3 regions of the Mesorhizobium sp. P2_F7 genome follow, and region 1 is predicted to be linked to each of the others. Evidence: predicted binding sites of a transcription regulator. Region 1 holds the regulator's gene; each other region holds the start of a gene.
The links. Region 1 encodes HrcA, which represses chaperone genes, less so after heat shock. Its sites were predicted from a motif close to GTTAGCACTCNCNNNNNGNGAGTGCTAAC; they were not measured.
Positions count from the first base shown of each region.

Region 1 (10,456 bases):
CCGTGCCATGCGGCGGCACTTTCAGCCGTGCATCCGGCGCCGGCGGGATTTTGGTCGCCTCGGCGTTGAAGATCAGCAAAACGCCGGCGCCGCAGCGGAAGAAGAGATGGCGGCCATCGACCTTGCCGAGCAGGTCGAGGCCGAGGATGTCGCGGTAGAAGGCTTCGGCGGCGGCGAGATCGGTGACGTATAGAGCTGATTCAAGGATAGCAGAGGGCGTCACGAGGCACCCCCCTCTGTCCTGCCGGTCCCGGCCCTTCGCTGACGCTCCGGGCGTTCGTCGCTCGGAAAGCCAAGCAATTGGCTTCCCGTCCGCTGCGCGGACCACTCCTCACCCCCCTCAAGGGGGGAGATCAGCAGCTTCGAGGCTGCTGCCCACATTTCAGCGTTGGCGATTGGCGAAGGCCAAGATGACATCCAATCTCCCCCCTTGAGGGGGAGATGGCCGGCAGGCCAGAGGGGGGTGTCCAGGCTCGGCATTGGAGGATCAGGCCACAGCCATCTGCTGCAAACTCACCAGGCGCTGTATCCCCTTCTTCGCCAGGCCCATCAGCTCCGCGAACTGCCCTTCCGAGAAAGGCTCGCCCTCGGCGGTGCCCTGGATTTCGACGATGCCGCCCTTGCCAGTCATGACGAAATTGGCGTCGGTGCCGGCCGACGAATCCTCGATATAGTCGAGGTCGATGACCGGCTGGCCGTCATGGATGCCGCAGGAAATCGCCGCGACATGGTCTTTCAGCACCTTGGCAACGCTGGCCATCTGCCGCGCTTCCATCCAGCGCAGGCAGTCGTAGAGCGCCACCCAGCCGCCGGTGATCGACGCCGTGCGGGTGCCGCCATCTGCCTGGATGACATCGCAGTCGACCGTGATCTGCTGTTCGCCCAGCGCCTGCAGGTCAACCACGGCGCGCAAGCTGCGGCCGATCAGCCGTTGGATCTCCAGCGTGCGGCCGCCCTGCTTGCCGGCAGAAGCTTCGCGGCGCATGCGTTCGCCGGTCGAGCGCGGCAGCATGCCGTATTCGGCCGTCACCCAGCCCTTGCCGGAATTGCGCATCCAGCCCGGCACTTTTTCCTCCAGGCTCGCCGTGCACAGAACATGCGTGTCGCCGAACTTCACCAGGCACGAGCCTTCGGCATGTTTGGACACACCGCGCTCGAAGGAGATGGCGCGCATTTCGTCGGGCTGGCGTTTGGAGGGGCGCATCGAGGCCTCTTTCTGTTCTTTTTGCAGTTGCGTCGGCGGCTTGTAGACGCATGCAGGCCATGGCGCAAAGGAAAATGGCCGCAATCGCGGCGCCGCGACCGCATACAGCATTGGGCGATCGCAAGAGCGACGCCGGGCGATCTGACACAGACGCCGCTGACCGCAAGTGCGGCAGCGGGTTGCGTAGGGGCGAAGGAAGTCTATATCCTTTAGCCGGAGGTTTTTGGCCCGAATGACCAAGGCAGTCACCGAACCCAGCCTGCTGGCGCCCGCGCTGCAGTCGCTCGACATGCGTTCGCGCGACATTTTCCGGCGCATCGTCGAGTCCTATCTGAAGGACGGTGAGCCTGTCGGATCGCGCAGCCTGTCGCGCATCCTGCCGTCGTCGCTGTCGCCGGCCACCATCCGCAACGTGATGAGCGACCTCGAACATCTCGGCCTGATCTATGCCCCGCACATCTCCGCCGGACGCTTGCCGACGCAGACCGGGCTGCGCTTCTTCGTCGATGCCTTCATGGAGCTCGGCGATCTCTCCGACGAGGAACGCCGCGTCATCGAGGCACAGGTGCGCGCTTCCGGTTCGGGCGCGACGCTGGAACACATGCTGACCGAGGCCAGCCAGATGCTGTCGGGCATGTCGCGCGGCGCCGGCCTGGTGCTCGCCACCAAGAACGAGGTGGCGCTGAAGCACATCGAGTTCATCCAGCTCGAGCCGACCAAGGCGCTGGCCGTGATGGTGTCGCAGAACGGCGATGTCGAGAACCGCGTCGTCGACCTGCCGGCCGGCATCACCGTCTCGCAGCTGCACGAAGCCTCCAACTTCCTCAACGCCCATATCAGGGGCCGGACGCTCGCCGAGGCGCGCATCGAGATTGCCCGCATCAAGGACGAGACAAGGGCCGCCCTCGACACGCTGTCGCAGGAGCTGGTCGAGAAGGGACTGGCGGTGTGGGCGGGCGCCGACAGCGGCCTGCCGGCGCGCCTCATCGTGCGCGGCCGCGCCAATCTGTTGGAAAACGTCACCGCCCAGGCCGACATCGAATTGCTGCGGCACCTGTTCGAGGACCTGGAGACGCAGGACGGGCTGATCCAGCTGCTCGACCTCGCCGAGGACGGCCCCGGCGTGCGCATCTTCATCGGCTCGGAAAACAAGCTGTTTTCGCTCTCCGGCTCGTCGCTGGTGGTGGCGCCCTACCGCGACAAGGACGCCCGCGTCGTCGGCGCGCTCGGCGTCATCGGCCCGACACGCCTCAACTATGCCCGCATCGTGCCGATGGTCGACTATACGGCGCAGCTGATTACGCGCATGTTGAGATAAGTCGGCATCACCGCAAAGGAGGGCGCAGAATGGCGCTTGAATCGTTCAAGGCCCAAATCAGTCTGCTGCTCGAGGAAATGGTCAACCAGCCCGAGGACGAGCACGAAATCCAGGAGCAGCTGCGCGAAAAGCTCCGCGAAATGCGCGCCATGGGCCTGCCGCTGCCGGACGATCTCGTGAAGCTGGAAAAGCGGCTCGACGACGATCTCGACGTCGAGGAAGAAGACAGCTGACGGGTTTCGCTTGAATCTGCGCGCACGCTTCTCTTTTGTGGCGCTCGCACAATATCTCTTCTTTGCATGACGCCCCGACCGGCGTGAATTCGAGGAGGACAGCATGATTCGGATTGCCGGCTTCGCGAGCCTTGCCCTGCTTGTGGCCACCAGTGCCTTCGCTGAGGACCAGCCGCTGCTGACCGGCAAGGACGCTTTCGGCGATTGGAAAGCGGATAAGCCAGGCGTGCGTCGCTTGATCGGGCCGCAAGACCTGCAGGCGCCGTTTGTCACTGAGTCCGCATCCAATGGCCCCGGCGTGGCGGAGAGGCCCGAAGGCGCCAATCCAGTTGTGCTGCCGGGTTTTACAGCCGAGCTTGTCGCCTCCGGTATCGCCAACCCGCGAGTCGTTCGCGTCGCGCCGAATGGCGACCTGTTTGTTGCTAACAGCAACGACGACGAAATACGCGTTTATCGTCTCGGAAAGGGCAGCGCAAAACCGGCTCAGAAAGCGATCTTTGCCAGCAACCTGAGCCGACCCTACGGCATCGCCTTCTATCCTTCGGGAGACGACCCGCAGTGGGTCTATGTCGCCAACAGCGACAGCGTGGTCCGCTTTGCCTATCGCAACGGCGACCTTAAAGCCTCAGCCGAACCCGAGACGATTGTCTCCAACATCCCTTCGGGCGGCCACTGGACTCGCGACATCGCCTTCTCGCCGGACGGCAAGGCGTTTTATGTCTCGGTCGGCTCCGAATCGAATATCGCCGAGGGCATGGAGAAGGAACCGCGTGGCGGCCTCGACGCCTGGATCAAATCCATGCCGCTGGGTGCCGCATGGGGCGAGGAGGACGGCCGGGCCGATGTGCTGGCCTTCGACCCCGATGGCAAGAATGGCCGCATCGTCGCCACCGGCCTGCGCAATTGTTCGGGCATGACCGTGCAGCCGGCGACCGGCGCGCTCTGGTGCGTCGTCAACGAGCGCGACTCGCTCGGCGACAACATTCCGTTCGAATTCGCAACCACCATAAAGGAGGGCGCCTTCTACGGCTGGCCCTGGTACTACATCGGCAAGAATGAGGATCCGCGCCGCAAGGGTGAGCGTCCCGACCTTGCCGGTAAGGCAACCATCCCCGACGTGTTGATGCAGGCGCATTCGGCGCCGCTCAACATCGTCTTCTACGACGGCAGCAATTTTCCGGCTGAGTATAGGGGCGATGCCTTCGTCGCCTTGCACGGCTCCTGGAACCGCGGTGTGCGCACCGGCTACAAGGTGGTGCGGCTCAGATTCAGCGGCGGCAAGCCGACCGGCGAGTATCAGGATTTTATCACCGGCTTCGTTCTGTCCGATGATGCCGTCTGGGGCCGACCGGTCGGCGTCGCGGTGGCCAGGGACGGTGCGCTCATCGTCACCGAGGACGCCAACGGCACCATCTGGCGCATCACTCATGTCGACGGACCGTCCTGAGCCGATTGATTTGGCAAAGCGCTGCCCCAATGCACGTCCCGATGGATCGCCTTGGGATAGGTATGAATCACCTCGGCCGATGAGACGCGGTCATCGAATCCGGTATCCCTGAGATTGAAGAGGCCGACCGAGCCGAAGGACTTCTTCGCCCCTTGCGCAAAGTGGCCGTCGTTGAAATCGTGTTCGTAGAGCGTCACCGTCGCGTGGCCGTCCTTGAGCTTCGGCACGTAAACACTGCTGATCGTGTCGTTGGCGACGCCCAGCTCGTTGACGTTGAAGCGATAGACGTCCTGCACCATGCGCCGGGCCGCATTGCCGTTGATCATCCAGTATTCGCGGCGCGATGCGCGGTTCCGGTCGACCAGCTTGAGCGCTGCCTTGCGGCCAAGCCCGAGCCAGTGCTCGAACACCATCACTTCGGCGCCCCACGGATAGGGATAGTTGGACTTGTCGACGATGCGCGGCACGCCGGCGTCGGGGATCTCATTGGTATCGACATAGTCCAGCCATTGCAGCTGGAACGACGCCTCGACGTTGAGGTCGGTGTTGCGCGGATCGGCAGCAATGATGCGCCAATCGGAAACCGGCGGATATTTGGTATCGAGGTCGATGTAGAATTCGCCCTTGGCGGTATCGCCAGGGTCCGGGGAGTCGCGCTCCAACGCGACCAGTCGCACCTTGAAGCGGTTGTTGACGACCAGCGGATAGATCATCGGACGAACGGGGTGGGCGCCGGGATTCCGGCTGTCGGTAAAGTAGCCTGGCGCCTGGACGACATCGCTGGCGCCCTTGTCGAACAGGCTGAAAGCCTGCCGCCCCTCGAACCACAGATACCATTCCAGCTCGTGACCGCGCGCCTCGGAATAATTGTTGGGCATCCATTGCATAAGCTGGATGTGAAGTCGTTTCGCTAGCATGGGCGGCTCCGGCCGGTGTAACTGCGCGGGCGCGCAGCTGATAGGGATTGCAACGTGCGGTGGGGCGGATGGGGGATAGCCGCTCTTCCCCGGCGCGTAAGTGAACCATCTCTCTTTTCGGCTGTGCCCGGGCGACCGTTCGAGCCGCTGGCGCAATCGAATCCGTTTTACCCCTGGCGGCTTTCATGCCATCAGGGGCCGTTCACGGGGTGCAAACCGTCATGACCATCACCGGCTTTCTCGCTTACAGCGCCGCACTCGGCATCGCCGCCGCCATTCCCGGCCCCGGCGTCACCGCGCTTGTGGCGCGGGCGCTCGGCTCCGGCTTCCGCTCGTCGCTGGCCATGTCGTTCGGCCTGATGCTCGGCGACCTCACCTACCTCACCGCCGTGGTGCTCGGCCTTGCCTTTGTCGCGCAGACCTTCGGCATGGTGTTTCTGGCCATCAAATGGCTGGGCGTCGCCTATCTCGCCTTCCTCGGCTGGCGTTTCTGGACCGCAGGGATCACGCCTGAGACGGTCGAGGCCAGGAAAGGCAAGGGCGGCCTGATATCGAGCTTCCTTGCCGGCCTCACCGTCACGCTCGGCAATCCGAAGACGATGATCTTTTATCTCGCCATCACGCCGACCATCGTCGACCTGAAGACCATTACGCTCGCTGACTACGGCATTTTGGCCGCGCTCACCGTCATCGTGCTGTTCGTGGTGCTGGTGCCCTATCTGGCGCTGGCCGCCAAGGCGCGCTGGTTCCTGAAATCGCCGCGCGCGCTGAAGGCGCTGAACCGCACCGCCGCCGGCTTCATGGTTGGAGCCGCGGCAGCGATTGCCGCCCGCCAGTAGATCGGTTTCAGCCAATCCATTCCGCCAATCGGGCCATCCGGAAAATGCGTTTCCGGGAGCAACGCGTTTTCAGCAAGCGCCCCACTCGATATTTTCGGGCGGCAGCCTATCTTGCGCGGTCGAAAGCCCTATTCTGTCCGCCGATGCCAATTGCCTGACTTGGGAGCGAAACCAATGAACAAGCCCGTCTCTTCGCCGCGCGTGCCCGGCCGCGGCCGCGTCTACAATTCGATCACCGAGACGATCGGCGACACGCCGCTGGTGCGGCTCGACAAATTCGCCAAGGAGAAGGGCGTCGTCGCCAACCTTCTGGCCAAACTCGAATTCTTCAACCCGATCGCCTCGGTCAAGGACCGCATCGGCGTCTCGATGATCGAGGCGCTGGAAGCATCGGGCCGCATCAAGCCCGGCAAGACGACGTTGATCGAGCCGACCTCCGGCAACACCGGCATCGCGCTCGCCTTCGCTGCCGCCGCCAAGGGCTACAAGCTGATCCTGACCATGCCCGAAACCATGTCGGTGGAGCGCCGCAAGATGCTGGCGCTGCTCGGCGCCGAACTGGTGCTGACCGAAGGTCCCAAGGGCATGAAGGGCGCCATCGCCAAGGCCGACGAACTGGCCGCCACCTTGCCCGACGCCGTCATTCCGCAGCAGTTCGAAAACCCGGCCAATCCGGAAATCCACCGCCGCACCACCGCCGAAGAGATCTGGAACGACACCGACGGCGGGGTCGACATCTTCGTCGCCGGCATCGGCACCGGCGGCACCATCACCGGCGTCGGCCAGGTGTTGAAGCAGCGCAAGCCTTCGGTCCATGTCGTAGCCGTCGAGCCGGAGGCCTCGCCGGTGCTGTCGGGCGGCCAGCCCGGCCCGCACAAGATCCAGGGCATCGGCGCCGGCTTTGCGCCGAAGATCCTCGACACCTCGATCTATGACGAGATCGTCAAGGTCTCCAACGAGGATTCAGTCGCCAACGCCCGTCTCGTCGCCCGCCTCGAAGGCGTGCCGGTCGGCATCTCATCGGGCGCCGCACTCCAGGCGGCAATCGTCGTCGGCTCGCGGCCGGAGAACAAGGGCAAGAACCTGGTGGTGATCATCCCGTCCTTCGCCGAGCGTTATCTGTCGACGATTTTGTTCGACGGGTTGGGGGCTTAGGTCGGCGGCCCTTTGTCAGAGGCCCGAGAGATTCGGAGCTCTCTGCATCAGCCGGGTGACGCGCGCGCTGATGGCCGCGCTTCGTGAAGATCGGAACCTGCTAAAGTGGGGAAAGACACTACTTCGGTTCAATAGCCCCGTTCGAGGTCGATCTTGTTGGACAAAGGCTCTCCTCGTGCGACTTGACCGCAGAGATCGGCGGCCTGGTCGATTCCAGAATCCACCCAGAAGCTCGCAACATGAGGTGTGATGGTCACTCTGGGATGAATCCACAACGGCGATGAAGCCTCCAAGGGTTCACGCTCAAACACGTCAAGACAAGCACCAGAAAGCTGACCTTCGTCGAGAGCGCGGATCAGGTCGGCTTCGTTGACATGCGCGCCCCTGCCGACATTCACAAGGTAGGCACCTCGCTTCATTTTTCCAAAGGCACTGGAGTTCAGTATCCCACGAGTGTCACCAGTCAGGGGAAGCGAACAGACAACGTAGTCCCGACTTGCGAGTGCGTCCGCAAGCTGGGCGCGGCCAAAGTAACTATGTATGCCAGGAAGTGTCTTTTGATGGCGAGACCAGACTGCCGTGTTGTAGCCCAGGTCCGCAAACAGCTTTGCGGCCCAGCCGCCGATCCGGCCCGCACCCAGCACAACGATTCGTGTCTCGGAGATCTTCCGCGGCGCGAGCGGATTCCAAACCTTGCGAGTTTGCAGACCCATGTAATCGGCAACATGCCGTTGCTGGCAGAGAACGCGAAGGACGATGTACTGCACCACTTCCGAAGCCTGCTCACGCGTTGCGAGCCTGATGAGCGGAACACCCTTGGGAAAGCTCTGAAGATCAATACCCTCGACACCGGCCCCCAAATAGACGACGGCGCTTAGCCCCGTCATGGCGTCAAAAAAGCCAGGACTGGCGCCCTTGTCGATCAGCACAATATCTATGTCACTTTTATTCCCGGCGTCTGGCCAAAGCCTGAACTCCAGCTGCGGCACGCGGGTTTTCAGCTCGGCAGCCCATACTTGTGCATCAATGTAATCAGGATACTCATTGACCATGAGAACGGTAATGGGCCCGCCGGACACTTCGCCCCTCCCAGGTTCAGGCAATCAGGCATCCGCCGGATGACCGGTCTGTTGAGGCTGAGGTTTGCGCAAACTGGCACCAGTTGCAAGGCCAGGCCTCGGCAAAATGGCGTTCATACGCGTCCGGGCGGCGGCTTCGTTCCCTGCCACTCAATGTCGCAGGATCGCCCGCTTCGCCTGCAGAAACCGCCGCACGGCCGGGTCGCGCTCGAGCCCGATCGCCCGGTCATAGGCTTCGACCGCTTGCGGCGTATTGCCGAGCCGGGCCAGCAGGCCGGCGCGGGCTGCCCAGTAGGGCTGATAGTCGTTGAGCCGCTTGTCATCGCCGAGCACGTAGAGCGCAGCCAGACCTGCCGCTGCCCCATCGGTCTCGGCGATCGCCACGGCGCGGTTGATCGCCACCACCGGCGAGCCTGATATCACCGACAGCGCATCGTAGAAATTTCGGATCGCCGCCCAGTCGGTCTGGCCGGTTCGCCGCCGCGTCGCGTGCACCGACTGCACGGCCGCTTCAAGCTGATAGCGGCCAATGACGCCCATGGTCGCGGCGTGGCCGAGCAGCGCCTCGGCCTCGTCGATCAAGGTGTGATCCCACACAAGGCAATCCTGATCGGCCAGCGGCACGTAGTCGCCGTCGTCATTGCGCCGCGCCGCACGCCGCGCCTCGGCAAACAGCATCAGCGCCAGCAGGCCGAGCGCTTCCGGTTCGTCCGGCATAAGCGACGCCACCAGCCGCCCGAGCCAGATGCCTTCGGTCGCCAGATTGCGCGCTCTCGTTTCGGTGCCGGCGGGGTCGGTCCAGCCTTCGGCGAAAGTCGCGTAGATCGCTTCCAGCACCGTATCCAGCCGCTCGCCGAGCTCGGCCCGCTCCGGCACGCGGAACGGAATGCCGATCTCGCGGATGCGGCTCTTGGCGCGCACCAGGCGCTGGCTCATCGTCGCCGGCGAGACCAGGAAGGCCGAGGCGATTGCTCCTGCGTCGAAACCCAGAACCGTCTGCAGGATCAGCGGCGCCCGCACGCTGGCTTCGATCGCAGGATGGGCACAGGCAAACATCAGCCTGAGACGCTCGTCGGGCAGGTCTTCGTCTTGCATGCTTGCCTCCATCTCCTCGGCCATCAGCTTGAGATGGTCGCGGCTCGCCTCGCTGGTCAGCCGACGGCGCACCGCATCGACGCCACGGCGGCGCGCCACGGCCAGCAGCCAGGCCTCCGGCTTTTCGGGCACGCCGGCTTTCGGCCAGCGCTCAAGGGCTGCGGCAAAGGCATCCGCCAGCGCGTCCTCGGCGCCGGCGACATCGCGGGTGCGCGCCGCGAGCCAGGCGACGAGCTTGCCGTAGCTTTGCCGGGCGGCCGCCTCGGCCGCCGCGCGCGCGATCTCCGGTCGACTGTCCATCACTGGATCATTTCTGCGAGGGGTACTCGGTCATTTCCCAGATCGGCCGCACCTCGATGGTGCCGGCGCTGGCGCCTGGACAGCGCGCTGCCCATGCGATCGCCGCGTCGGCGTCCGCGGCCTCGATCATGTAGAAACCGGCAAGCTGCTCCTTGGTGTCGGCGTAGGGGCCGTCGAGCACATTGGTCTTGCCGTTGGACGTCCGCACCGCAGTGGCAAGCTGGGTCGGCTTCAGTCGGTCGCCGGCGAGCCACGCTCCGGATTTCTGCAACGCTTCGGTGTAGGCGCCGTAGGCGGTGCTGATCTCGTAGGTCTTGTCGCTCGGCGCGGCCGCCATCGCCGCTTCGTTCGCATAGATCAAAAGCATGTATCGCATGGGTCTTCTCCCGTTTGTTAGGAAGGCCGCGTCGTTGCGTGCCGGACGTATGTCGTGTGGCCACGTCCGTTTTCGACAGGCGCCGCGAAAAAACTTTCGTCTTCACCACGAATTTCCGCAAGGGCCAGCTTTTCGCCGGGATCAGGCTTTCGGCTCGAGCCAGCCGCGGTAGCGCACGATCAGCCCGGTGAGCGGGTGCGAGATCTCGACATGGAAACGGAAGCGGCCGTCCTCGACGCGCTCATGGGATGCCGAGCGCGGGCAGAGCCACATCGGCAGCGGCAGGCCGAGAAAGCTCCAGCGGCGCAGCACGAGCGACAGTCTTCCCTGCTCTGCCGCCAGCGCCATGGCGAAGCTCAGCGGGCCGAAGCGCTCGCACAACAGCCGCTGCGACCGGCCTTTACCGATGAACTGATCGCTGGAGAAAGTGTGGTCGCCGAAAGTTCGCGTCCAGGTCTCGCCATCCTTGCCGGCGTCGAAACGAACCCGGACC
Region 1 covers NZ_JBFUFA010000022.1:20,479-30,934, reverse strand. Annotated here, with positions in the region: gene AC1DZ8_RS32445 (VOC family protein) at 1-223, opposite strand, end outside; gene rph (ribonuclease PH) at 488-1,204, opposite strand; gene hrcA (heat-inducible transcriptional repressor HrcA) at 1,437-2,522, shown strand; gene AC1DZ8_RS32430 (hypothetical protein) at 2,552-2,755, shown strand; gene AC1DZ8_RS32425 (PQQ-dependent sugar dehydrogenase) at 2,859-4,202, shown strand; gene AC1DZ8_RS32420 (hypothetical protein) at 4,181-5,119, opposite strand; gene AC1DZ8_RS32415 (LysE family translocator) at 5,341-5,958, shown strand; gene cysK (cysteine synthase A) at 6,133-7,113, shown strand; gene AC1DZ8_RS32405 (2-hydroxyacid dehydrogenase) at 7,242-8,192, opposite strand; gene AC1DZ8_RS32400 (RNA polymerase sigma factor) at 8,343-9,587, opposite strand; gene AC1DZ8_RS32395 (YciI family protein) at 9,595-9,963, opposite strand; gene AC1DZ8_RS32390 (DUF4166 domain-containing protein) at 10,105-10,456, opposite strand, start outside.

Region 2 (10,456 bases), on a different contig from region 1:
CCGGACTTGACGGCAAGGTCGGTCAGCGCGCCGCAGACGAGCCAGCAGGCAAGGCCGACGCCAAGAGCGGCGAACACCGACGCGCCGTCGATGAACAGGCCGGTGACCAGCATCGCCAGCAAGGCTGCGGCGAAGGCCGCCATCAGGCGCTGGGCGACGGCATAGAGGTCACCGCGCTTCCAGGCGAGCAGCGGCCCGAACGGAACCACGACCAGCAGCGGCACCATCAGCGGGCCGAATGTCAGGTTGAAGAACGGCGCGCCGACCGAGATCTTGCCGGCAGAAAGCGCCTCGACCGCCAGCGGATAGAGCGTGCCGACCAGCACGGTGGCGGTGGCGGTGGTCAGGAACAGATTGTTGAGCACCAGCGCGCCTTCGCGCGAGATCGGGTGGAACAGGCCACCGGCCGTCAGGCTTGAGGCACGCAGCGCAAACAGCGCCAGCGAACCGCCTATGAACAGCGTCAAGATGCACAAGATGAAGATGCCGCGGGTCGGGTCGGTGGCGAAGGCATGCACCGAGGTCAGCACGCCGGAGCGCACCAGGAAGGTGCCGAGCAACGACAGCGAGAAGGTCAGGATGGCGAGCAGCAGCGTCCAGATCTTGAGCGCCGAGCGCTTTTCCATGACGATCGCCGAGTGCAGCAAGGCCGTGCCCGCAAGCCACGGCATGAAGGAGGCGTTTTCGACCGGATCCCAGAACCAGAAGCCGCCCCAGCCGAGCTCGTAGTAGGCCCAGTAGGAGCCCATGGCGATGCCGCCGGTCAAAAACATCCAGGCGACCAGCGTCCATGGCCGCACCCAGCGCGCCCAGGAGGCATCGATGCGACCTTCGATGAGAGCCGCGACCGAGAAGGAGAAGCAGATGGAGAAGCCGACATAGCCGAGATAGAGCAGCGGCGGGTGGATGGCGAGGCCGAGGTCCTGCAGGACCGGGTTGAGATCGCGGCCTTCGATCGGCGCCGGATTGAGCCGGATGAACGGGTTGGACGTCGCCAGGATGAACAGGAAGAAGGTGGCGCCGATCGCCCCTTGCACGGCCAGCACATTGGCCCGCAGCGTTGCCGGCAAATTGGAACCGAAGACGGCGACCAGCGCGCCGAAGAAGGTCAGGATCAGCACCCAGAGCAGCATCGAGCCTTCGTGATTGCCCCAGGTTCCGGTGATCTTGTAGATCAGCGGCTGCAGCGAATGCGAGTTTTCCCAAACGCTCGCCACCGAGAAATCGGAGGCGGCATAGGCGCCGGCGAGGGCTGCGAAGGAGAGCGCGGTCAGCGCGAAGCCGGTCACCGTGACCGGACCGCCGACAGCCATCAGCCGCTGATTGCCGGTACGGGCGCCGATGAGCGGCACCAGCGTCTGCACCAGCGACAGGGCGAAGGCGAGGACGAGCGCGAAATGTCCGGTCTCAACCATTACTCACTCTTGTTCTCTTGCCACACGCCCTTGGCCTTCAGCCCATCGGCCACTTCCTTGGGCATATAACGCTCGTCATGCTTGGCCAGCACGCTGTCGGCGAGGAAGACGCCGTCCGCGCCGAAGCTGCCTTCGGTGATGACGCCCTGCTCCTCGCGGAACAGGTCGGGCAGGATGCCGGTATAGGTGACCTTGACCGATTTGTGCGTGTCGGTCACCGAGAACGCAACGGTTGCGCCCTGCCCGCGCACGACCGTGCCCTTTTCGACGAGGCCGCCAAGCCTGATGCGCTGGCCCGGCTGCAGGCTGGCGGTGGTCAGATCTGCAGGCATATAGAAATACGACGCCTTTTGGCCGAGCGCGTAGAAGGTCAGCCCGGTGGCGGCGCCGAGAAAGGCCAGCCCTCCGATAATCACCGACAATCGCTTCTGCTTGCGCGTCATGCCCTACTCCGTCGCCGTCAGGCCGAGCGAGGCGGCAAAGGCGGTGAATTTCTTCGCTTCCTCACTGTCGGCGCCAAACACGGCAATACCGCGATGCAGCGCGTCGCGCGCCTGGTCGGCCTTGCCCAGCACCACATAGGAACGAATGAGCTGCATCCATCCTTCCGTGTCACGCGGATTTTGTCGCAGTTTTTCGTCGAGACCAGCGACCATCGTATCGATCATGGCCTGCCTGTCCTGCGGCGGCATCGACGAGGCGGCATCGACGGCTGCGGCATCGGGGCCTTTCGCGGGCTCTCCTGACGCGACGCTGCGGTTGGCGGCCTCGGCCAGTGCCTGTTGGACAGCGCCCCGCCAGGGCGAATCCTGCGGCAGGAGTCCGAGCATTTTCTGCCAGGCCGCTGTGGCTTCCGGTATGCGGCCTTCCTGCGCCAGCGCCATCGCCAGGTAGAAGGACGCTTTCGGGTTTGCCGGGTCGAGCTTCAACGCCTGCTCGAAAGCCGATTGCGCATCGGCCGAAACGATGCCGCCGGCCGCATTGGCGATCGCTTCGCCGAGCCCGGCCTCGCGGGCAGACGTGTCGCCATCGAGGCGGATGGCGTTGCGATAGGCGGTCACCGCATCGGAAAAGCGCTGCAGGCGCAGGTAGATCGGGGCGAGCACGTCCCATCCCCTGCCGTCGGACGGATTGGCGGCAAGATGTGCCTCGGCGCGCGCCACCAACTCGTCGACCGAGCTGTCGGCCGGGTTCTTGGCCAGCCGCTCGGCAAGCGGCTGTGACGGCAAATCGGGCGAACCGAGCTGGCTGTACAGGCTCCAGCTGAGCAGCGGGACCACCAGCACCGCTGACGTCGCCACCAGCCTTATTGCTCTCGACGGCTGCCGCGACTTCGGCGCATCGGCTTGTCCGACATCCCTCAGGCGAAGGATGCGGCGGGCGATTTCGGCGCGCGCCTCCTCGGCTTCCGCCGGCTGGATCAGGCCGCGCGCAGCGTCACGCTCGAGCTCGGCCAGCTGGTCGCGATAGACTTCAAGGTCATGGTCGCTGCTGGTCGAAGCGCCGTTGCCGCCGCTGGTCAGCGGCAGCAGCACCGCCAGGCTTGCACCCAGCGTGAGGATTGCGGCTATGACCCAGAACAGCATGGTTCTTCCAATAGAGCGAGAGCCCTGCTCTCACAACATGAGGGTGCTGCGACGCTTTGACGGGAGGCCGATCACGATCAGCCGGCCCGAACGGTCAGGTCAGCGGCGTCCAGCTGCCGTCGGCGTTGCGACAGGCGGTGCCACGCGCGGTCTGGCCGGCCGTGCCGGTAAACACCGTATGGGTGTACTGGCGGCAATCCTGCGAGCCGACGCGATAGGGCTGGGCCGCGACGACTTCGCCGGAATGGGCCGAACTGTCGCTCTTCCACGTCACCTTCTGGCCGCTCGCCGTGTATTCGAGCGCCTTGTATTCCGCCTCGAGCGCCTTGCGCTTCTCGGTCTCGCTCAGGCCGCTGCCGATCGATCCGCCGACGAGCCCGCCGGCCATGGCCGAGATGATCGTCGTCGCGACTTTAGCCCCTGAAGGAGGCGACGCGGGGGGGTTGGTGATGGAGATATCCGGGCCGCCGCCCTTGCTCAGGGTTCCGCAGCCGGAGAGAGCGAGCAGTGCGGAAACGAGCGCAACGCGAATCTTCATGCCTACAACCAGTTTTCTTGAACGGGATGCGCTGGGGGGCCGCGTCATCGGGGATATCTGGAGGCCATACTATTGATATTTGTCGGAAATTTGGCCGTTTTTAACGGCTTTTGTGCAATCGATGGGCCGCCATAACACAGGCATTCGGCCATGTCGATTGGCTCCCGGGAAGAGCATCATGGAAGGCTGCGCAGGCGCACCACCGCCTTCAACCCGCCCAAGGCGGAGCGGTCCAGCGCAAGCGCGCCGCCATATTCGTTGACGAGGTCGGCGACAATGGCAAGTCCGAGCCCGGTGCCCGGCTTGGTCTCGTCGAGGCGCCGGCCACGTTTCAGCGCATCGCGCGCCTTGTCCTCGGGAATGCCTGGACCGTCATCCTCAATTGCGATCTCGAACAAGCCGGCGGCGCCGGCCGGCGTGACGGACACGGCGACAGTGCTCTTTGCCCATTTCATCGCATTGTCGAGGAGATTGCCAAGCAGTTCCTCCAGATCCTCGCGCTCGCCGGCAAAGACGATGTCGGCCACCGGCAACGTAAGCGACAGGCTGACATCAGGCTTGAGCTTCTGCAGCACGCGCACCATGGGCTGCACCAGCGGCGTCACCGGCGTGCGGTAGACGACGCTGTCGCGCTGCGCCGCGACCCTCGCCCGCTGCAGATAGTGATCGACCTGCTTCTGCATCGAGGCGGCCTGGTCGGCGATGAGTTGGCCCTTGGCGCCGCCGAGCGCACGGCCCTCATTGATCAGCACGGCGAGCGGCGTCTTCAGCGAATGGGCGAGATTGCCGACCTGTGTGCGCGAGCGTTCGACGATGCGCTTGTTGTTTTCGATCAGCGCATTGGTCTCGTTGGCGAGCGGCTCGATCTCGGCCGGGAATTGACCGTCAAGCCGTTGCGCCGTGCCCTCGCGGACCATGGCAAGCGCGTTGCGGACCCGGCGCAAGGGCTGCAGGCCGAGCAGGATGGCGATGGCGTTGATGGCGATCATGCCGACGCCGAACAGGCTGAGATAGGTCAAGAGGCGACGCTGGAAGGTGGCGATCTCCTGCTCGAGCTCGGTCTTGTTGCCCATGACGCGGAAGCGCGCGGCGCGGTTTTTGGCGTCGAGAACGAATTCGCTTTCGAACACTTGCAGTTCCTCGTCACCGATGCCGTCGGTGGAATAGCTGCGCTGGAAACTGGAATTGAACGGCACCTCGGCGACGGTCGGCGACGGGATCGTCGTGGTCATCGAGGATGAATGAAGGTTGCCGTGCACGCCTTCGGAAGCCGGCTCCACAGACCAGTACCAGCCCGAATTCGGCTCAGAGAAGCGCAGGTCGCCGAGGTCGGGAGCGCCGGTGAGCTGGCCGGATTCGGAAACGCCGACGGAGCCGATCAGGTTGAACAGATGCGCCGACAAAAGGCTGTCGAAGCCACGCTCGCTGGCCTGGCGGTAGAGCGTGGTGATCAAGGTGAAGATGACGATCAGGGTGAGGATCGCCCAGATCGTGGAAAAGCCGATGACGCGAAAGGCCAGCGAGCGCGGCCAGAGCCGTGCCGAAAAAGGCTTCCTTTCTGGTATGGGGAGCGGTTCCGCCTTACGCCTCCGGCTCACGCATGCGATAGCCCATGCCGCGCACGGTTTCGATCATGTCGATGCCCATCTTCTTGCGCAGCCGGCCGACAAACACCTCGATGGTGTTGGAATCGCGGTCGAAATCCTGGTCGTAGAGATGCTCAACCAGTTCGGTGCGCGACACCACCTCGCCCATATGGTGCATCAGATAGGCAAGCAGGCGGAACTCATGCGAGGTCAGTTTCAGCGGCTGGCCGTCGACATCGGCCTTGGAGGCCTTGGTGTCGAGGCGCAGCGGCCCGCAGGTGAGCTCGGACGAGGCATGACCGGCGGCGCGCCGGATCAGCGCCCTCACCCTGGCCAGCACCTCCTCGATGTGGAACGGCTTGGTGACGTAATCGTCGGCGCCGGCATCGATGCCCGACACCTTGTCGCTCCAGCGGTCGCGCGCGGTCAGGATCAGCACCGGCATCTTGCGGCCGTTGCGGCGCCAGCGCTCGACGACGCTGATGCCGTCCATCTGCGGCAGGCCGATGTCGAGCACGACGGCGTCGTAGGGTTCGGTGTCGCCGAGGAAATGGCCTTCCTCGCCGTCATAGGCGCGGTCGACGACATAGCCGGCATCGACCAGCGCGTCGGCCAGTTGTCGGTTGAGATCCTTGTCATCTTCGACGACGAGTACGCGCATGATCGGGCAGGCCTGTTGATGTCTCAGATATAGGCCGATTCCGACGGCCTGGGAAACAAGCCCTGTAAAGGGAAGATTGGGGGGTCAGTTCGCCGGGACGACGATCTCGGAGCGGCGCGGACGCTGGCCGTCCTTGCCAGGCACCAGAACGACGATGACGCAGACCTCCTGACCGCCCCGCGTCGACTGCGAAGCCTTGGCCAGTGTGCCGCCATTCTGCTCGGCAACCTGCTGACCGATCGCGTAGCAATCGGCCGCGGCCGCCGGCGTCGCCTGCGACGCCAACACCCCGGCGATGCCAAGCGCCAGTGTCGCGGTTCTGAAATGAGAGCGAAGCGTTTTCATGATCAGCGTTGTAACGCAACTGTGCTGAACGTGAAATGAACGGTGAGCGGTTGAAAATCCATCCCCGCAATACCCCCTGCGCGCGAAACGAATGAATGCAATCATGCCGCCCAGATCCCCTCAGACCGGGCGTGCGATTCATAGCCGGAAAACCGGCAGCGCGGCTATGTTTTTTGCCAGCTGGTTCTCAAGTCGCAGGTGGATCGGGAACAGGTCAAAGCGCGACCATTCTCAGGGGCGCCCTAATTAGCGTAGGGAACGCCAAATCATCGGAGCGCGCCATGACGGATAATGACCTTGCCGACCTTTACCGGGGCTACATCGCCTGCCTGAATGCCCAGGACTGGGCCAATCTCGGAAAGTTTGTCGGCAATGAAGTTCAGCACAATGGCGAAATGCTCGGCCTGTCAGGCTATCGCAGCATGCTCGAAGGCGATTTCGCGGCCATTCCCGATCTCAGTTTCAACATCGAACTGCTGGTCTGCCAGCCGCCGCGCGTGGCGGCGCGCCTGCATTTCGACTGTCATCCCAAGGGAATGCTGTTCGGCCTGCCGGTGAACGGCAAGCGCGTGACGTTCGCCGAGAATGTTTTCTACGAATTCGCAGACGCTCGCATTCGCGAGGTGTGGTCGGTCATCGACAAGGCCGAAATCCAGGCGCAAATTTAGGTCGCGCTTTGCGTGATGGCGCGTATCCGCAGCACCCCGTGATGGAGCGCCAGGTCCTCGTCGTAGCGCGCCTCGGCGAATTCCAGCGACAGGCGGGTCTGGTCGCGCGAGCCGGTGGCGAATGCAGCGCCGTCGAGGCGCGCCCGGATGCTGTCCATGATCAGACGCGTCTCGGCCTCGCCTTGCGCCTTCGACCAGACATGCAGCGTGATCAGCTGATCGTCATCGTTGTCGGCGCCGGTGTCGAGATCGAACGCGCTGGTCCGGCCATAGGTGACATAGGGAAAGGCGGCACTGTCGGCCGCCTGCTCGCGCAACCCGGCGCCGCCGAGCAGCGCCGTCAGCGAGGCGTCGCTTTTCAATCTCATGAACAGGGCTTGCAGCAAATCGCCGGGCGCCGTCATCGTCGTCTCCGTTCGCCTGTCACGCCTAAGAGCATGATGTCATCCGAAACCCGCTTCACACTTTTCGGCATCATGCTCTGGAACAAACCTCATGCTCGCCGGCAGTTTCGCGCGCAACCTAACTGCGTTGCGTCGGTTTCGCCAGATGACAACCGGCCCGACGCGGTTGCGAATCGGGCGGCATGGCCGGTTCACGGACCGGTTTCTATTTGGCATGCAGGGAGTTTCAAGAAGGGTGTTATGAGGAGGCCTGTTTTCTCCGACAATTCGAGGTCATTTCATGCGAACGCCATCGCTGCTGCCGGCTTTTGGAAAGCTTGGCGTCAAGCCCCCGGTCGCGATTGCGGCAGCGCCCACCCCGTCGAAGGGCATGAATGCCATGGCTTTGCGGATGCGGGAGGTTCTTTCCGTGCATGGCGGCCTGGTCTTGAAGCTGTCGGTGCTGGCCTGGACAATCCTGATCCTGGCGGCGGCATTTTTTATGTCAAAGGCCTGACGCCGAGATGGCAAACCGCTACGCCTTGCGCATGGACGAGCCTGACAGCTGGACCATCTTCGACATCTTCACCGGCCAGCCTGTCGAGCTCAAGCATCAGGTCATGGTCGGCATGACTGTGCGCGATGCGGAAGCGATGGCCGACCGCCTGAACAGCCGGGACGCCAAGCGGCGGGCAAAAGCCGACCGCAAATCCTGATCCAGGTCGATCGCAGCAGAGGCTAACTGAAATCCGCGGCGGTGAGCACATAGATGCTCTTGCGGGTGCGGGCATAAGCCTTGCTGGCAATGTCATGGATGGACCTTGACGCCGTATCGAAAGCCGCCAGATAGGTGGCTTCCGCGGTCGCCGTCCCCGATGGCGCCTTCGAGATGGCATCGGCGGCGACAGAGAAGGAAATCTGGAACATGCCGTCATGGCCGACAAAGCGGATGCGCTTGCCGGCCTCGTCATAGCTGCGGCTTGGATTGGGGAATGTCAGGCTCATGACTTGGCTCCCTTCGGTGCGGCGGCAGCCTTCTTGACTGTCGCCCGCTTCTTCTTCGGTGTCGGGTTCAGGGCTTCCTCAATGCGGTCGGCCTCTTCCTTGGCCAGGCGCAATCCCCTGAGCCTTGCGGTCTTGATCTCCCTGGCTCTGGCCTCGGATACGTAATCGGAGGTCGCCTTGTTGCGCTCGGCCGTCTTCTTCTGCTTGTCCATGAAGCGGGCCTCAGCTTTTTCCATGATACTCTGATTGCCGTCGGCCATCGCTTAAATCTCCCTGGTGCCTGAAACCGTTGAAATGAAACTTTCCATATAAATAGTCGCTTTGGCACAGAAATTCAATTTTTTGAATTATTTAGACGGAGCGCGATATCTGGAAATCCGCAGGCCACATAATACTTTTTAATATTTTGGATTGCCCGCGAATAATTTTTGGCACTCCTATCTATCGAGTGCCAACGCGCCTATAAGAGCGGTGTGGCCGCCTGTGCAGGCCCCAGAAAGAAGTTCTCATGAAGTTTCGGCCACTCCACGACCGCGTCGTCATCCGGCGCGCCGAAGGCGATACCAAATCCAAGGGCGGCATCATCATTCCCGACAATGCCAAGGAAAAGCCGCAGGAAGGCGAAGTCATCGCCGTCGGCCCCGGCGCGCGCGACGAAAACGGCGCGCTTGTTCCGCTCGATGTCAAGGCAGGCGACTTGATCCTGTTCGGCAAATGGTCGGGCACCGAGGTCAAGATCGACGGCGAGGACCTTCTGATCATGAAGGAAGCCGACATCATGGGCGTGATCGAGAAGAGCGTCGAAGCCAAGAAGGCTGCCTGAATGGCGCGCTGCGCGGTCCGCGCGGCGAAAGGTCCACTCCAAATACGAACTGGATGAAAAAATGTCTGCCAAGGAAATCAAATTCTCCACCGACGCGCGCGACCGCATGCTGCGCGGCGTCGAGATCCTCAACAATGCGGTGAAGGTCACGCTCGGCCCCAAGGGCCGCAACGTCATCATCGACAAGGCCTATGGCGCGCCGCGCATCACCAAGGACGGCGTCACCGTCGCCAAGGAAATCGAGCTTGCCGACAAGTTCGAGAACATGGGCGCGCAGATGGTGCGCGAAGTGGCCTCGAAAACCAATGACCTCGCCGGTGACGGTACCACCACCGCCACGGTGCTGGCCGCCTCGATCCTGCGCGAAGGCGCCAAGCTGGTTGCCGCCGGCATGAACCCGATGGACCTCAAGCGCGGCATCGACCAGGCTGTCGCCGCCGCGGTCAAGGACATCAAGGCGAAAGCCAAGAAGGTCAAGTCCTCGGCCGAGATCGCCCAGGTCGGCACCATCGCCGCCAATGGCGACGCCACCGTCGGCGCCATGATCGCCAAGGCGATGGACAAGGTCGGCAATGACGGCGTCATCACCGTCGAGGAGGCCAAGACAGCCGACACCGAACTCGACGTCGTCGAAGGCATGCAGTTCGACCGTGGCTATCTCTCACCCTACTTCGTCACCAACGCCGACAAGATGCGCGTCGAGCTGGAAGAGCCTTACGTGCTTATCCACGAGAAGAAGCTCGGCAATCTGCAGGCAATGCTGCCGATCCTCGAAGCGGTGGTGCAGAGCGGCAGGCCGTTGCTGATCATCTCCGAAGACGTCGAAGGCGAAGCTCTGGCGACGCTGGTCGTCAACAAGCTGCGCGGCGGCCTCAAGGTCGCGGCCGTCAAGGCGCCGGGCTTCGGCGACCGCCGCAAGGCGATGCTGGAAGACATCGCCGTGCTGACATCGGGGCAGATGATTTCCGAAGATCTCGGCATCAAGCTCGAAAACGTCACCATCGAGATGCTCGGCCGCGCCAAGCGCGTGCTGATCGAGAAGGACACCACCACGATCATCGACGGCGCCGGCACCAAGGCCACCATCCAGGCGCGCATCGCCCAGATCAAGGGCCAGATCGAGGAGACGACGTCCGACTATGACAAGGAGAAGCTGCAGGAGCGGCTGGCCAAGCTTGCCGGCGGCGTTGCCGTCATCCGCGTCGGCGGCGTCACCGAGTCGGAAGTGAAGGAAAAGAAGGACCGCATCGACGACGCGCTGAACGCGACGCGCGCCGCGGTCGAGGAAGGCATCGTCCCCGGTGGTGGCGTAGCACTTCTGCGCGCCCGGTCGGCGCTTGCCGGCCTCACCGGCGCCAATGACGATGTGACGGCGGGCATTTCGATCGTGCTGCGCGCGCTCGAAGCGCCGATCCGCCAGATCGCCGAGAATTCCGGCGTCGAAGG
Region 2 covers NZ_JBFUFA010000012.1:11,409-21,864, forward strand. Annotated here, with positions in the region: gene AC1DZ8_RS27160 (heme lyase CcmF/NrfE family subunit) at 1-1,415, opposite strand, end outside; gene ccmE (cytochrome c maturation protein CcmE) at 1,415-1,858, opposite strand; gene ccmI (c-type cytochrome biogenesis protein CcmI) at 1,862-3,001, opposite strand; gene AC1DZ8_RS27175 (hypothetical protein) at 3,096-3,539, opposite strand; gene AC1DZ8_RS27180 (ATP-binding protein) at 3,716-5,137, opposite strand; gene AC1DZ8_RS27185 (response regulator transcription factor) at 5,121-5,786, opposite strand; gene AC1DZ8_RS27190 (hypothetical protein) at 5,871-6,131, opposite strand; gene AC1DZ8_RS27195 (ester cyclase) at 6,413-6,799, shown strand; gene AC1DZ8_RS27200 (DUF3168 domain-containing protein) at 6,796-7,203, opposite strand; gene AC1DZ8_RS27205 (hypothetical protein) at 7,484-7,699, shown strand; gene AC1DZ8_RS27210 (hypothetical protein) at 7,707-7,898, shown strand; gene AC1DZ8_RS27215 (DUF1488 family protein) at 7,921-8,187, opposite strand; gene AC1DZ8_RS27220 (hypothetical protein) at 8,184-8,447, opposite strand; gene AC1DZ8_RS27225 (co-chaperone GroES) at 8,696-9,010, shown strand; gene groL (chaperonin GroEL) at 9,072-10,456, shown strand, end outside.
Region 2: AC1DZ8_RS27225 (co-chaperone GroES) is a predicted target of HrcA. The motif match lies at 8,615-8,643, and genes of this name have one in related genera.

Region 3 (10,456 bases), on a different contig from region 1:
CGGTTCTTGTCGAGGTGGACGCAGCTTTCGGTCAGCACCAGCGTCTTGATGCCGTGCGGCGCCAGCGTGTCTGGCGTCACCGCGCCGCCCGGGTCCATGCCGTAATACCAGCCGGCGAAAAAGAAATCGGGCTGGACCGCGACAAGGTTTTCCATCGTCGGATATTTCGGCGCCAGTTCCGGGATCGACCCCTGCTCGGCCTTGAATTCCGGGCCGACTTTGTACCAACCGGTAATGCCGGTCAGGCCGACGATCGAGGGCTGCAGTTTCAGCGCAAACGCCATCTCGGCCATGTTGAGATCGTGAATGACGGCGCGCTTGGGCGGCGCATCGAAGGTCAGCGGCTTGCCGCAACTGTCCACGGTCACCGGGAAAGCAAAGGCGGCGGAGGCAAACAGCGAGGCGGCAAGCGACAGAACGAGGCGTTTCACGGGGCGGTGCTCCTTGGATGAGTTTGGAATGGGTTGGATCAGAATGGCGACGAGACACGGTTGGGAACTTCGAAGACGGTGAGCTCGCGGTCTTCGGTCGGATGGCGCAGCCGCAGGACGTCGATACCGAAGATGTCGCGGATGAGGTGCTGGGTCAGCGCCTCGCGCGGTCCGGCCAGGGCGTGCAGGCGCGCCTCATTCATCACCGCGACCCGGGTGGCGAAGGGCGCGACCAGAGACAGATCGTGCAGCACGGCAACCACAGTCATGCCGAAGCCTGCGACCAAGTCGAGCAGTTCGCCGCGGGCGCGCGGATCGAGGTGATTGGTCGGTTCGTCCAAGAACAGGATGCGCGGCTGCTGGGCGATGGCGCGCGCCAATTGCGCGCGCTGGCGTTCGCCGCCTGACAGCGAGCCGATGGTACGGCCGGCGAGCGGCAAGAGCCCGGTCCGGCCCAGTGCGTCGACAACGATGTCGCGGTCTTCGTGCCGGCGCCTCAAGCCGGCATGCGGAACCCGGCCGAGTTCGACATAATCGATCACGCCGAGCCGGGGATCCGGCTGGTCGGTCTGGCCGACGACGGCCATGTGGAGAGCGCGCTCGGCGGTCGAGATCCGGTCCAGCCGGCGGCCGAGAAATGTCACATCGCCCGCGCTTGGCCGCAGCGTGCCGCTGAGCATGCGTAACAGCGTCGTCTTGCCGGCGCCATTGGGGCCGATGATGGCGAGGCGATCGCCATCGGCCACCGACAGGCTGACGCCATCCACCAGCAACCGGTCGTTGGCGGCCGCGGTCAGCTTGCTGGCTTCGAGAAGCGGCGCGTTCATCGTCCACCTGTTGTCGGACAACCCGGAATGCGGGCGAGTGTCTTGCCCGCCAGCCCGGCCGGACGCTGCCCTGAATTGCACCAGCCATCGGCAAGTGAGGCGTAGAGTTTCGCAAATCGCACGAGGTCGCCGGCGTCGGCCCGCGCATCGATGGAGCCGAAGAGGTAGGCGGCCTTGCCGGGCGCCTGGAAGCCGACAGTCAGCGGCCGCGAACAACCCGCCATGCAGGCCACGCCCTCGACCGAAAAGCCCTGGGCAACAGCCGGTTCATGGTGAGCCGCGAGCCGGGCGCGCAGATCGGCGCAGAGGCCCTCGCCCGACCTGATCCCGGTCACGAGATCGCGGCAGAGCGTGCACACGATGATGCGGTGGATGTCGGCGTCCAACGTTCCGTCACTTTCTCGATAGGCGACGGAAGGCAGTTCGGGCAGCCGGCCGACAAGACCGACGTCCACGTCTCCTCCCGGCACACCCCGTCCGGTCAACTCATTGAGATGGCAGGTCTCCTGGCTCGCGGGTCGTTGCGCCATCCTGCCTTCCCAGCCTTGCCGGCCAGTGGCTTGTCGGATTTTGCTCGCCGCTTACAGTTGCGGGGGCAGCCACGGCTTCGATCCTTGCGGATTTCACCGTGTTCCCTTTTCACCCCTGACCTTTCGGCGCGGGGACCATCACGAGGCGCAGCGTAGTTTTCCATCGGTCGCGCCGCAATGAATTTCTGTGACGGTTGCTCCACTTTGCATTGGTCAGTTATGTAATATCATAACAACTAAAGGGTACCCCGTCGCCCTGTCAAGCCGCCGCGCCACGCAAAGCCGGATCGGTTCAGGCCATCGGCAGCCGTCGCTGTCATCAGGACACCCATCCCCGGATCGTGCCGTTTCGATCCCCACATCGACACGGCATGCTGCATTATTGCCCAGTGCGCAATTTCGATCAAACTGTCGGGCGGCGCGATGGATAGTGTCAGCCCGCCGATGCGAGAATGAGAGCCATGAACCCGACCGAGAAAGCGCTGTGGTTTGTCGAAAGCCATCTGCCGGAAGCGATCTCGCTCGACGATGTCGCGCACAGCAGCGGCGTGTCGCGCTTTCATGTGACGCGGGCGTTTGGCGCCGCCACCGGCCGTTCGGTGATGGGCTATATGCGCGCCCGCCGGCTGACCGAAGCGGCGCGCAAGCTGGCCGCCGGCGCGCCCGACATTCTCGCGGTCGCGCTCGATGCCGGCTACGCTTCGCATGAGGCCTTCACCCGCGCCTTCCGCGACCAGTTCGGCACCACGCCGGAGCTGGTGCGTGCGCAGGGCAGCCTCAAAAACCTCGACCTCGTGGAGCCGATCCTGATGGACCAGTCCTTTCTCGCCTCACTGCCGCCGCCGCGCTTCGAGGCCGGCCGGCCATTCCTCATCGCCGGCCTCGGCGAGCGCTACAGCTGCGAATCCAGCGCCGCCATTCCGATGCAGTGGCAACGCTTCGGTCCCTATATCGGCAACATTCCGGGCGAGACCGGCGACGTCGCCTATGGCGTCTGCGTCAACGGCGACGATGCCGGCAATTTCGACTATACCGCCGGCGTAGAAGTGCTGGATTTCTCCGACCTGCCGAAGGAGCTTTCCCGCGTGCGGGTGCCGGCGCAGAAATACGCGGTCTTCACCCATGCCGAGCACATCTCGACCATCCGCCGCACCGTCAACACGATCTGGAACAAATGGCTGCCGGCCTCCGGCCATGAGATCGCGGACGGCCCGGAATTCGAACGCTACGGCCCGGAGTTCGATCCGCGCAGCGGCAATGGCGGGCTGGAGATCTGGATCCCGGTTCGCGCGTGAGGCGCTAAAGCTCCAGGTTCCAGTTCTGGCCGACCAGATCCTTGCCGAAGGCGTGGTGGCGCTCTTCGTCGGCCAGCTTGAAGCCGGCATTTTCATAGATGTGACGGGCGGCGGTGAGGATGTCGTTGGTCCACAGGGTCAACGTCTTGTAGCCCTTGGCGCGGGCAAAGCCGATGCACTCCTCGACCAGCCGCTTGCCGATACCGAGGCCGCGCGCCGAAGGCTCGACATAGAGCAGGCGCAGTTTTGCTACCTCGTCCGACTTGCGCACGACGAAGACCGAGCCGACCACCTCGCCTTGCCGCTCGGCGATCCAGCTGCGCTCCCATTTTGCATCGAAGGATTTGACGAACGCGCCGAGGATTTCGGCGACCAGCGCCTCATAGGTTTCGTCCCAGCCATAGTCCTGTGCGTAGATCTGTCCCTGGCGACGTACGATCCAACCGATGTCGCCGACCTGCAGCGGCCGCAGCATATAGGGGACTTTGGGCTCCGGGCTCTCGCCCAGGAGCTGCTGCACCGTCTGCATGGCCTTGACCAGCCGGTCCTGTTCGGCAGCGGGGAGCCGCTCCAGCAAGGCCGCGACCTGGTCGTGCGAACCGCGGTTCAGCGGCGCGAAGGCCTCTCGCCCCGCTGGCGTCAGCATGATCGACGACTGCCGCGCATCCGATGCCAGCGCCGTGCGCGAAATCAGCTGCAAGTGCTCGAACTTCTTCAACAGCCGGCTGACATAGCCGGCGTCGAGGCCGAGATCGCGAATGAGATCGGTGGCCGTCAGCCCGTCGCGATGCGCCAGTTCGTAAAGCACCCGCGCCTCGGTCAGCGAGAATGCGCTTTTCAGCAGGCCTTCGTCGAGCAGGCCGATCTGGCGGGTGTAGAAGCGGTTGAAAGCCCGCACCGCGTCGATGCGTTCCTTGCCGGGTTGATGATGGATCGTCATGGGCCAGCCTCCTTGCCCCAGGACGATCAATCATTTATTTGACTTAGTCAAGTATCCTCGTAACGACCGACTGGATGCTCACACCATCGTGTCTTCGGGAAGAGTGGGTTCGGTCAGGCGATGGCGCGGCGGCGCGCGACCAGGATGAACAGGCCGAGCAGTACGACGCTGGCCGCGGCACTCACGGCGGCGAACTCCGGTATCGGCCTAAAATCCTTGCCGTCGATCAGCAGCGATGCCGCGATCGGCCCGATCGCCAGGCCGAAGAGCTGGGCAGCCGGCACCAGAAGCACGGCCGTGCGCGTCTCGTCGGCGGTGATCGCCAAGCGGATCTGATAGGGCACGATGAACAGAAGGATGAAGCCCATGACCAAGGCGGCGGCCCAGAAAATCGCCAAGCCGGGGTTGCCGGCGAGCACCGCGGAACAAGCCACGGCGACCACGCCGATCGCCATGATGGCGATGCGGTAGTCGATGCGCGCCTCGAAAACAGTTGCCGTCATCGCTCCCAGGACCTGGACCGCGAGGCTGGCCGATACGATCAGGCCGACGGTGCGGCCATCGATGCCGTATTGAGCGCCGAGCGGCTCGAGAAAAGCCCAGACCGAGCCGAAGAACATGAAGTAGCAGAAGACGCACAGCAAAGCGGTGAGCGAAGGAACGGTCAGCACATTGCTGAACTGTTCCTCCTTGGGCAGGTCGGCATAGTCTGCCGGGACCAGGAAGGCGACCGCGACCGAAGCGATGCAGACGACGGCAAGGACGATGAAGCCTCCGGCCGATCCGGCGGCCGGAATCACGTAAAGCGCCAGCAACAGGGCCAGCGCGCATTGCGCCAGGGTTTGTAAAGTGACGAAGAAGCCGCCGATGCGCTCGGCCCGGCGCGAGCGGGCGATCAGCTCGGTGGCGACCGCCACAAGGCCGCCCTCGGCAACACCGGCCACGGCGCGGGCGCCAATCAGCGCGTTCGAGCTGACCGCATAAGCGGTTGCCCAGTTCGCCAACGCCAGCAGGACCAGAAGGATTGCACTTTTCCAGCGCATATTGTGAGCGGACAGCAGCATCGCGATGACCGCCGAGCCGATGCCGATGGCGATCATTTCGGCCGTGGCCACCAGCGCGAGTTCATCGCCGCTGACATGTCCTTCGGTGTAGAGCGCGCCAAGCAGCACCGGCTGCAGCCCGAGAATGAGCAGGCCGACCGAACCGATCCACAATGCCGAGGCAAGCTGCGCCCCGGTCGGGTTGCCGACCAGCCAGTCACCGTTCCCGGCATCGACCTTCCCGATTGAACTCACAGGCGCCTCCCAACGTCCCTTGCCCTACGGCAAAAAAACTGACAATCTGTCAGCATTTAGAAACTGATACTCGATCATATTCGTTTGTCAATCATTCGTGGGACTCGGCATCAGCAAGGCTGGGCATCGAATGATCTTGACGATCGAGAGGGTGGCGGCATGAGTGAAGCAGTGAGAACGGTGACCGAGCCAAGGCGCAGGCCGAAGCAGGAGCGCAGCCGTGAACGCATCGACGCCATTCTGGCGACGACCATGAGGCTGATCGGTGAAAAGGGCATCGACGCCGTCACCATGAAGGAAGTCGGTGCGCTGGCCGGCGGGCCGATCGCCACCGTCTATCACTACTTCCCCAACAAGTCGGCGATCCTGGCGATGCTCTACGAACGCTTCTCCGAGGTGAGCCGCGCCCGGCTAGCCGCCATCGTTGCCGACATTGGCGGGTTGAGCGACGTAATCGCAGCCGCCGACCGGCTGCTCGACGACTACTATGAACGCGTTGCCGGCGACCCGGCCATCCAGGACCTGCAGAACGCCATCCAGGCCGACAAGGCGCTGCAAAATCTCGACATCGCCGAAACCCGGCGCCAGGCGGCGATGTTCTGTGACCATGTCGGGCCGTTTCTGGCGCCGGAGCGGCGCCAAGAGTTCGGGCGCATGGTGTTCCTGATCTTCCAGCTTGCCGGCGGCGTCGTGCGCATGGCGCTGACCCAGGACGAAACGGAAAGCCGCCATACGATCGAGGACTACCGGTCGATCATCCACACGCAGTTGCGGCTGTTCGTCTAGCGCCCGATTGAGCGCTGTGCGGCCCGGCGGATAAGGTTTTCGAAGCCGTCGGCCAGGTTGGCGGTGCCGGCGGCGACGATCTTCGACAGGTTCCTGGCTCGGCCGGGGGTCTTGTTGGCATCGAGCAGCACCGCCCTGCCCTCATGCACGACAAAGTCGAACTTGCCGTAGTCGAAGCCGAGCTTCCGACGCAGGGCGCGCAGCTCGTCGGGAACCGGGACCGGCTCGCGGCGGATGGTATCGTCGCCCTTGACCAGACGCTGCGGCGAGACATAGCGCGTGCAGCGCTCCCGATCGCCGCAGAATATCCAGAACCGCGCCGCAAACCCGTCGGGCTCGATTTCGGGGATGAATTTTTCCACAATCAGGTCGGCACGCCCGAAAATCTCCGGCGCCACATCGGCCAGCGAGGCATGGACCTCATAGCGATCGAAAGTCTGCGCGCTCGGAAAAGGCGCGGCCTTGCCCGCGCGAACGGACTTTCGATTGATCTGATCCTCAGGCGTTCCCCAATGATTGAGGTTGCTCTTGACGATGACCTCGCCGCCCCAGCCGGCCCCCTGCTCGAGGATCGCACCGCTGATGCAGCGCTTGGAAATGTCGGTTGCACCGAGGTTGAGACAAAAGGGAAATCCGCTGGCGTACTCGACATAGTCCGATGGCGTCACTGTCGCGTCGACATGCAGGACGGCAATATCGGCGTCATGCTTTGCCGAAGGTCCACGCTGGATCCGCACGGAGTGACCGCGCCGTTTAAGCTCCGCAAGGATGTCGAACAGCATGTAGGGGCTGTCCTGGCGCAACAGCAGGCCGTGCCGGCTCTGGAAGGGGTCATATTCATGCGTTATGACGGCAATGCGGGCCACGACCTCTCCATGGATGCGGTAACACGTAAGGCAACCAACAGCCTGGAAGGAAATATGTCCAGCCATTCCCCAAGCCGTTCCGAATGACTGGCCACTGGGACGCAATTCGCCGTCACTGGCGGCTTCTCGGGTCGCCGCTGTGTCCGCCGCCGGAAGCCGTCGCCGCCTATGAGCGTGAACTCGGCCTGCAATCGGTCGATGTGGTGTTGCTTGGGGTCACGCCGGAACTTGCCGGTCTCGGCCGGACCATGCTCGCGGTCGACGAGTCCCCTGCCATGATAGCGGGCATCTGGCCGGGCGATACCGCCTCGCGCAAGGCGGTGATCGGCAACTGGCTGGAGCTGCCGCTGGGCGACGACAGTGCCGGCGCGGTGATCGGCGACGGCTGCCTGTCGGCGCTGGGGTCCTCGGTCGCACGCCAGACCCTGCTTGCCGAGATCGCCCGTGTGCTGCAGCCCGGCGCGCGGGCGGCATTGCGGGCCTATGCAAGCCCGCAGGTGCCGGACGATCCGCAAGAGGTCCGGGCGCTGGCCCTTTCCGGTGGCGTCGCGACCTTCCACGAACTCAAATGGCGGATTGCCATGTCGTGTGCCGGCAGCGATCCCGACCGGGCCATTCCGGTGCGGGGGATCCTTGACGCCTTCGATGCGATGTTTGCCGACCGGGACGTCCTTGCCGCCACCACCGGATGGGATATGCCGGTCATCGGCACCATCGACGTCTACGCGAATTCGCAGACGGTCTACAGCTTCGCCCCGGCGGCAACGCTTATCGAAGAGGCGAGCCGGTTTTTTGACAATGTCCGCCTCGCCTCGACAGGGACCTATGGGCTGGCGGAACGCTGTCCTCTGCTGGTGCTTGAATCGCCGCGGCGCCGGTAAGGTTTGCAGGACCGATTTTGGCGGATGACATCTGGTGGGCGAGCATCCCAGCGTATCGAAGTGGGCAGGCTGCTGCCCGATTTTGGCGGCGACCCGGATTTTCCACTATAGCGCGACAACATTGGAAAAATTTCGCGCGATTGCCCCTTCCCGCGCGCCTTGACTCTCGCAAGCCACAGGCCTATCTCACCGCCACGTTAGCACTCTCCCTTGGTGAGTGCTAACTGATGTCCGGCATCGCCGGATGGAGGAACTGTTCTCACCGTTCTCATTCGAGGAAGAAAAAATGGCAAAGTCGAAGTTCCGCCCGCTTCATGACCGCGTGGTCGTTCGCCGGGTCGAATCCGAATCCAAGACCGCCGGCGGGATCATCATCCCGGATACGGCAAAGGAAAAGCCGCAGGAAGGCGAGATCATCGCCGTCGGCTCCGGCGCTCGTGACGAAGCTGGCAAGCTGGTCCCGCTGGACGTCAAGGCTGGCGACCGCATCCTGTTCGGCAAGTGGTCGGGCACCGAAGTCAAGCTCAATGGCGAAGACCTTCTGATCATGAAGGAATCCGACATCATGGGCATCATCGGCTGATCATCGGCCTCACCGTCAACTGAATTCCGGGCTTCATCGCAAGCCCCTGCCAGGAGCTGAAAATGGCTGCTAAAGACGTAAAATTCTCTCGCGACGCCCGTGAGCGCATGCTGCGCGGCGTCAACATCCTCGCCGACGCGGTGAAGGTGACCCTCGGCCCCAAGGGCCGCAACGTCGTCATCGACAAGTCGTTCGGCGCGCCGCGCATCACCAAGGACGGCGTCACCGTCGCCAAGGAAATCGAGCTTGAAGACAAGTTCGAGAACATGGGCGCGCAGATGGTCCGCGAAGTTGCTTCGAAGACCAACGACATCGCCGGCGACGGCACCACGACCGCGACCGTTCTGGCGCAGTCGATCGTCCAGGAAGGCCACAAGGCGGTTGCCGCCGGCATGAACCCGATGGACCTGAAGCGCGGTATCGATCTGGCCGTGACCGAAGTCGTCGCGGCTCTCGGCAAGGCTGCCAAGAAGATCAAGACCTCCGAGGAAGTTGCCCAGGTCGGCACGATCTCGGCCAATGGCGACGAGTCGGTCGGCGCCATGATCGCCGAAGCGATGCAGAAGGTCGGCAACGAAGGCGTCATCACCGTTGAGGAAGCCAAGACCGCCGAGACCGAGCTGGAAGTCGTCGAAGGCATGCAGTTCGACCGCGGCTATCTCTCGCCCTACTTCGTCACCAACGCCGACAAGATGGTTGCCGAGCTCGAGGACGTCTACATCCTCCTGCACGAGAAGAAGCTCTCCAACCTCCAGGCCATGCTGCCGGTTCTCGAAGCCGTCGTGCAGACCTCCAAGCCGCTGCTCATCATCTCGGAAGACGTCGAAGGCGAGGCTCTGGCCACGCTCGTCGTCAACAAGCTGCGTGGTGGCCTGAAGATCGCCGCCGTCAAGGCGCCGGGCTTCGGTGATCGCCGCAAGGCCATGCTGGAAGACATCGCCATCCTCACCGGTGGCCAGGTCATCTCGGAAGACCTCGGCATCAAGCTCGAGAACGTCGGCCTCAACATGCTCGGCCGCGCCAAGAAGGTGTCGATCTCCAAGGAGAACACCACCATCGTCGACGGCGCCGGCAAGAAGGCCGAGATCCAGGGCCGCGTTGCCCAGATCAAGCAGCAGATCGAAGAGACCACGTCGGACTACGACAAGGAGAAGCTGCAGGAACGTCTGGCGAAGCTCGCCGGCGGCGTTGCCGTGATCCGCGTCGGCGGTGCGACGGAAGTCGAAGTCAAGGAAAAGAAGGACCGCGTTGATGACGCCCTGAACGCGACCCGCGCGGCCGTGGAAGAAGGCATCGTTGCTGGTGGTGGCGTTGCCCTGCTGCGCGCTTCGGCCAACATCAAGGCCACCGGCGCCAATGCCGACCAGGCTGCTGGCATCAACATCGTTCGTCGTGCGCTGCAGGCTCCGGCCCGCCAGATCGCTTCGAACGCAGGTGCTGAAGCTTCGATCGTTGCCGGCAAGATCCTTGACAACAAGGGCGCGACCTACGGCTACAACGCCCAGACCGGCGAGTATGGCGACATGATCGCCATGGGCATCGTCGACCCGGTCAAGGTCGTGCGTACGGCTCTCCAGGACGCGGCTTCGGTCGCCGGCCTGCTCGTCACCACCGAAGCCATGATCGCGGAGGCTCCGAAGAAGGAGTCGGCTGGCGGCGGCATGCCTGGCGGCATGGGCGGCGGCGGCATGGGCGGCATGGGCGGCATGGATTTCTAATCCACGCTTCCATCTGCAAAAAATACGGAAAGGGCGCCGAAAGGCGCCCTTTTTGTTGTTTCGGGTAACGGATCAGACGATTTCGGCGAGCTCGATCAGATTGCCGAAGGGATCTGCAACGAAAGCCAGCTTGCGGCTGATATCGTCGAGCTTGAATGGTTCGGTGACGATGGTGACGCCGCGCTTGCGCAGCTCGGCGACCGTCGCTTCGATATCGGCGACGTTGATGCAGAAATGATGGTAGCCGGAATAGCGCAAGCTATCGGCGAGATCCTTGTAGGCCGGCGCATCGATCGGCAGC
Region 3 covers NZ_JBFUFA010000004.1:112,296-122,751, reverse strand. Annotated here, with positions in the region: gene AC1DZ8_RS14715 (ABC transporter substrate-binding protein) at 1-431, opposite strand, end outside; gene AC1DZ8_RS14710 (ABC transporter ATP-binding protein) at 470-1,258, opposite strand; gene AC1DZ8_RS14705 (DUF1636 family protein) at 1,255-1,713, opposite strand; cobalamin riboswitch at 1,738-1,943, opposite strand; gene AC1DZ8_RS14700 (AraC family transcriptional regulator) at 2,250-3,083, shown strand; gene AC1DZ8_RS14695 (bifunctional helix-turn-helix transcriptional regulator/GNAT family N-acetyltransferase) at 3,088-4,023, opposite strand; gene AC1DZ8_RS14690 (MFS transporter) at 4,137-5,321, opposite strand; gene AC1DZ8_RS14685 (TetR/AcrR family transcriptional regulator) at 5,481-6,107, shown strand; gene AC1DZ8_RS14680 (ATP-grasp domain-containing protein) at 6,104-6,973, opposite strand; gene AC1DZ8_RS14675 (class I SAM-dependent methyltransferase) at 7,057-7,854, shown strand; gene groES (co-chaperone GroES) at 8,141-8,437, shown strand; gene groL (chaperonin GroEL) at 8,500-10,155, shown strand; gene AC1DZ8_RS14660 (VOC family protein) at 10,228-10,456, opposite strand, start outside.
Region 3: groES (co-chaperone GroES) is a predicted target of HrcA. The motif match lies at 8,051-8,079, and genes of this name have one in related genera.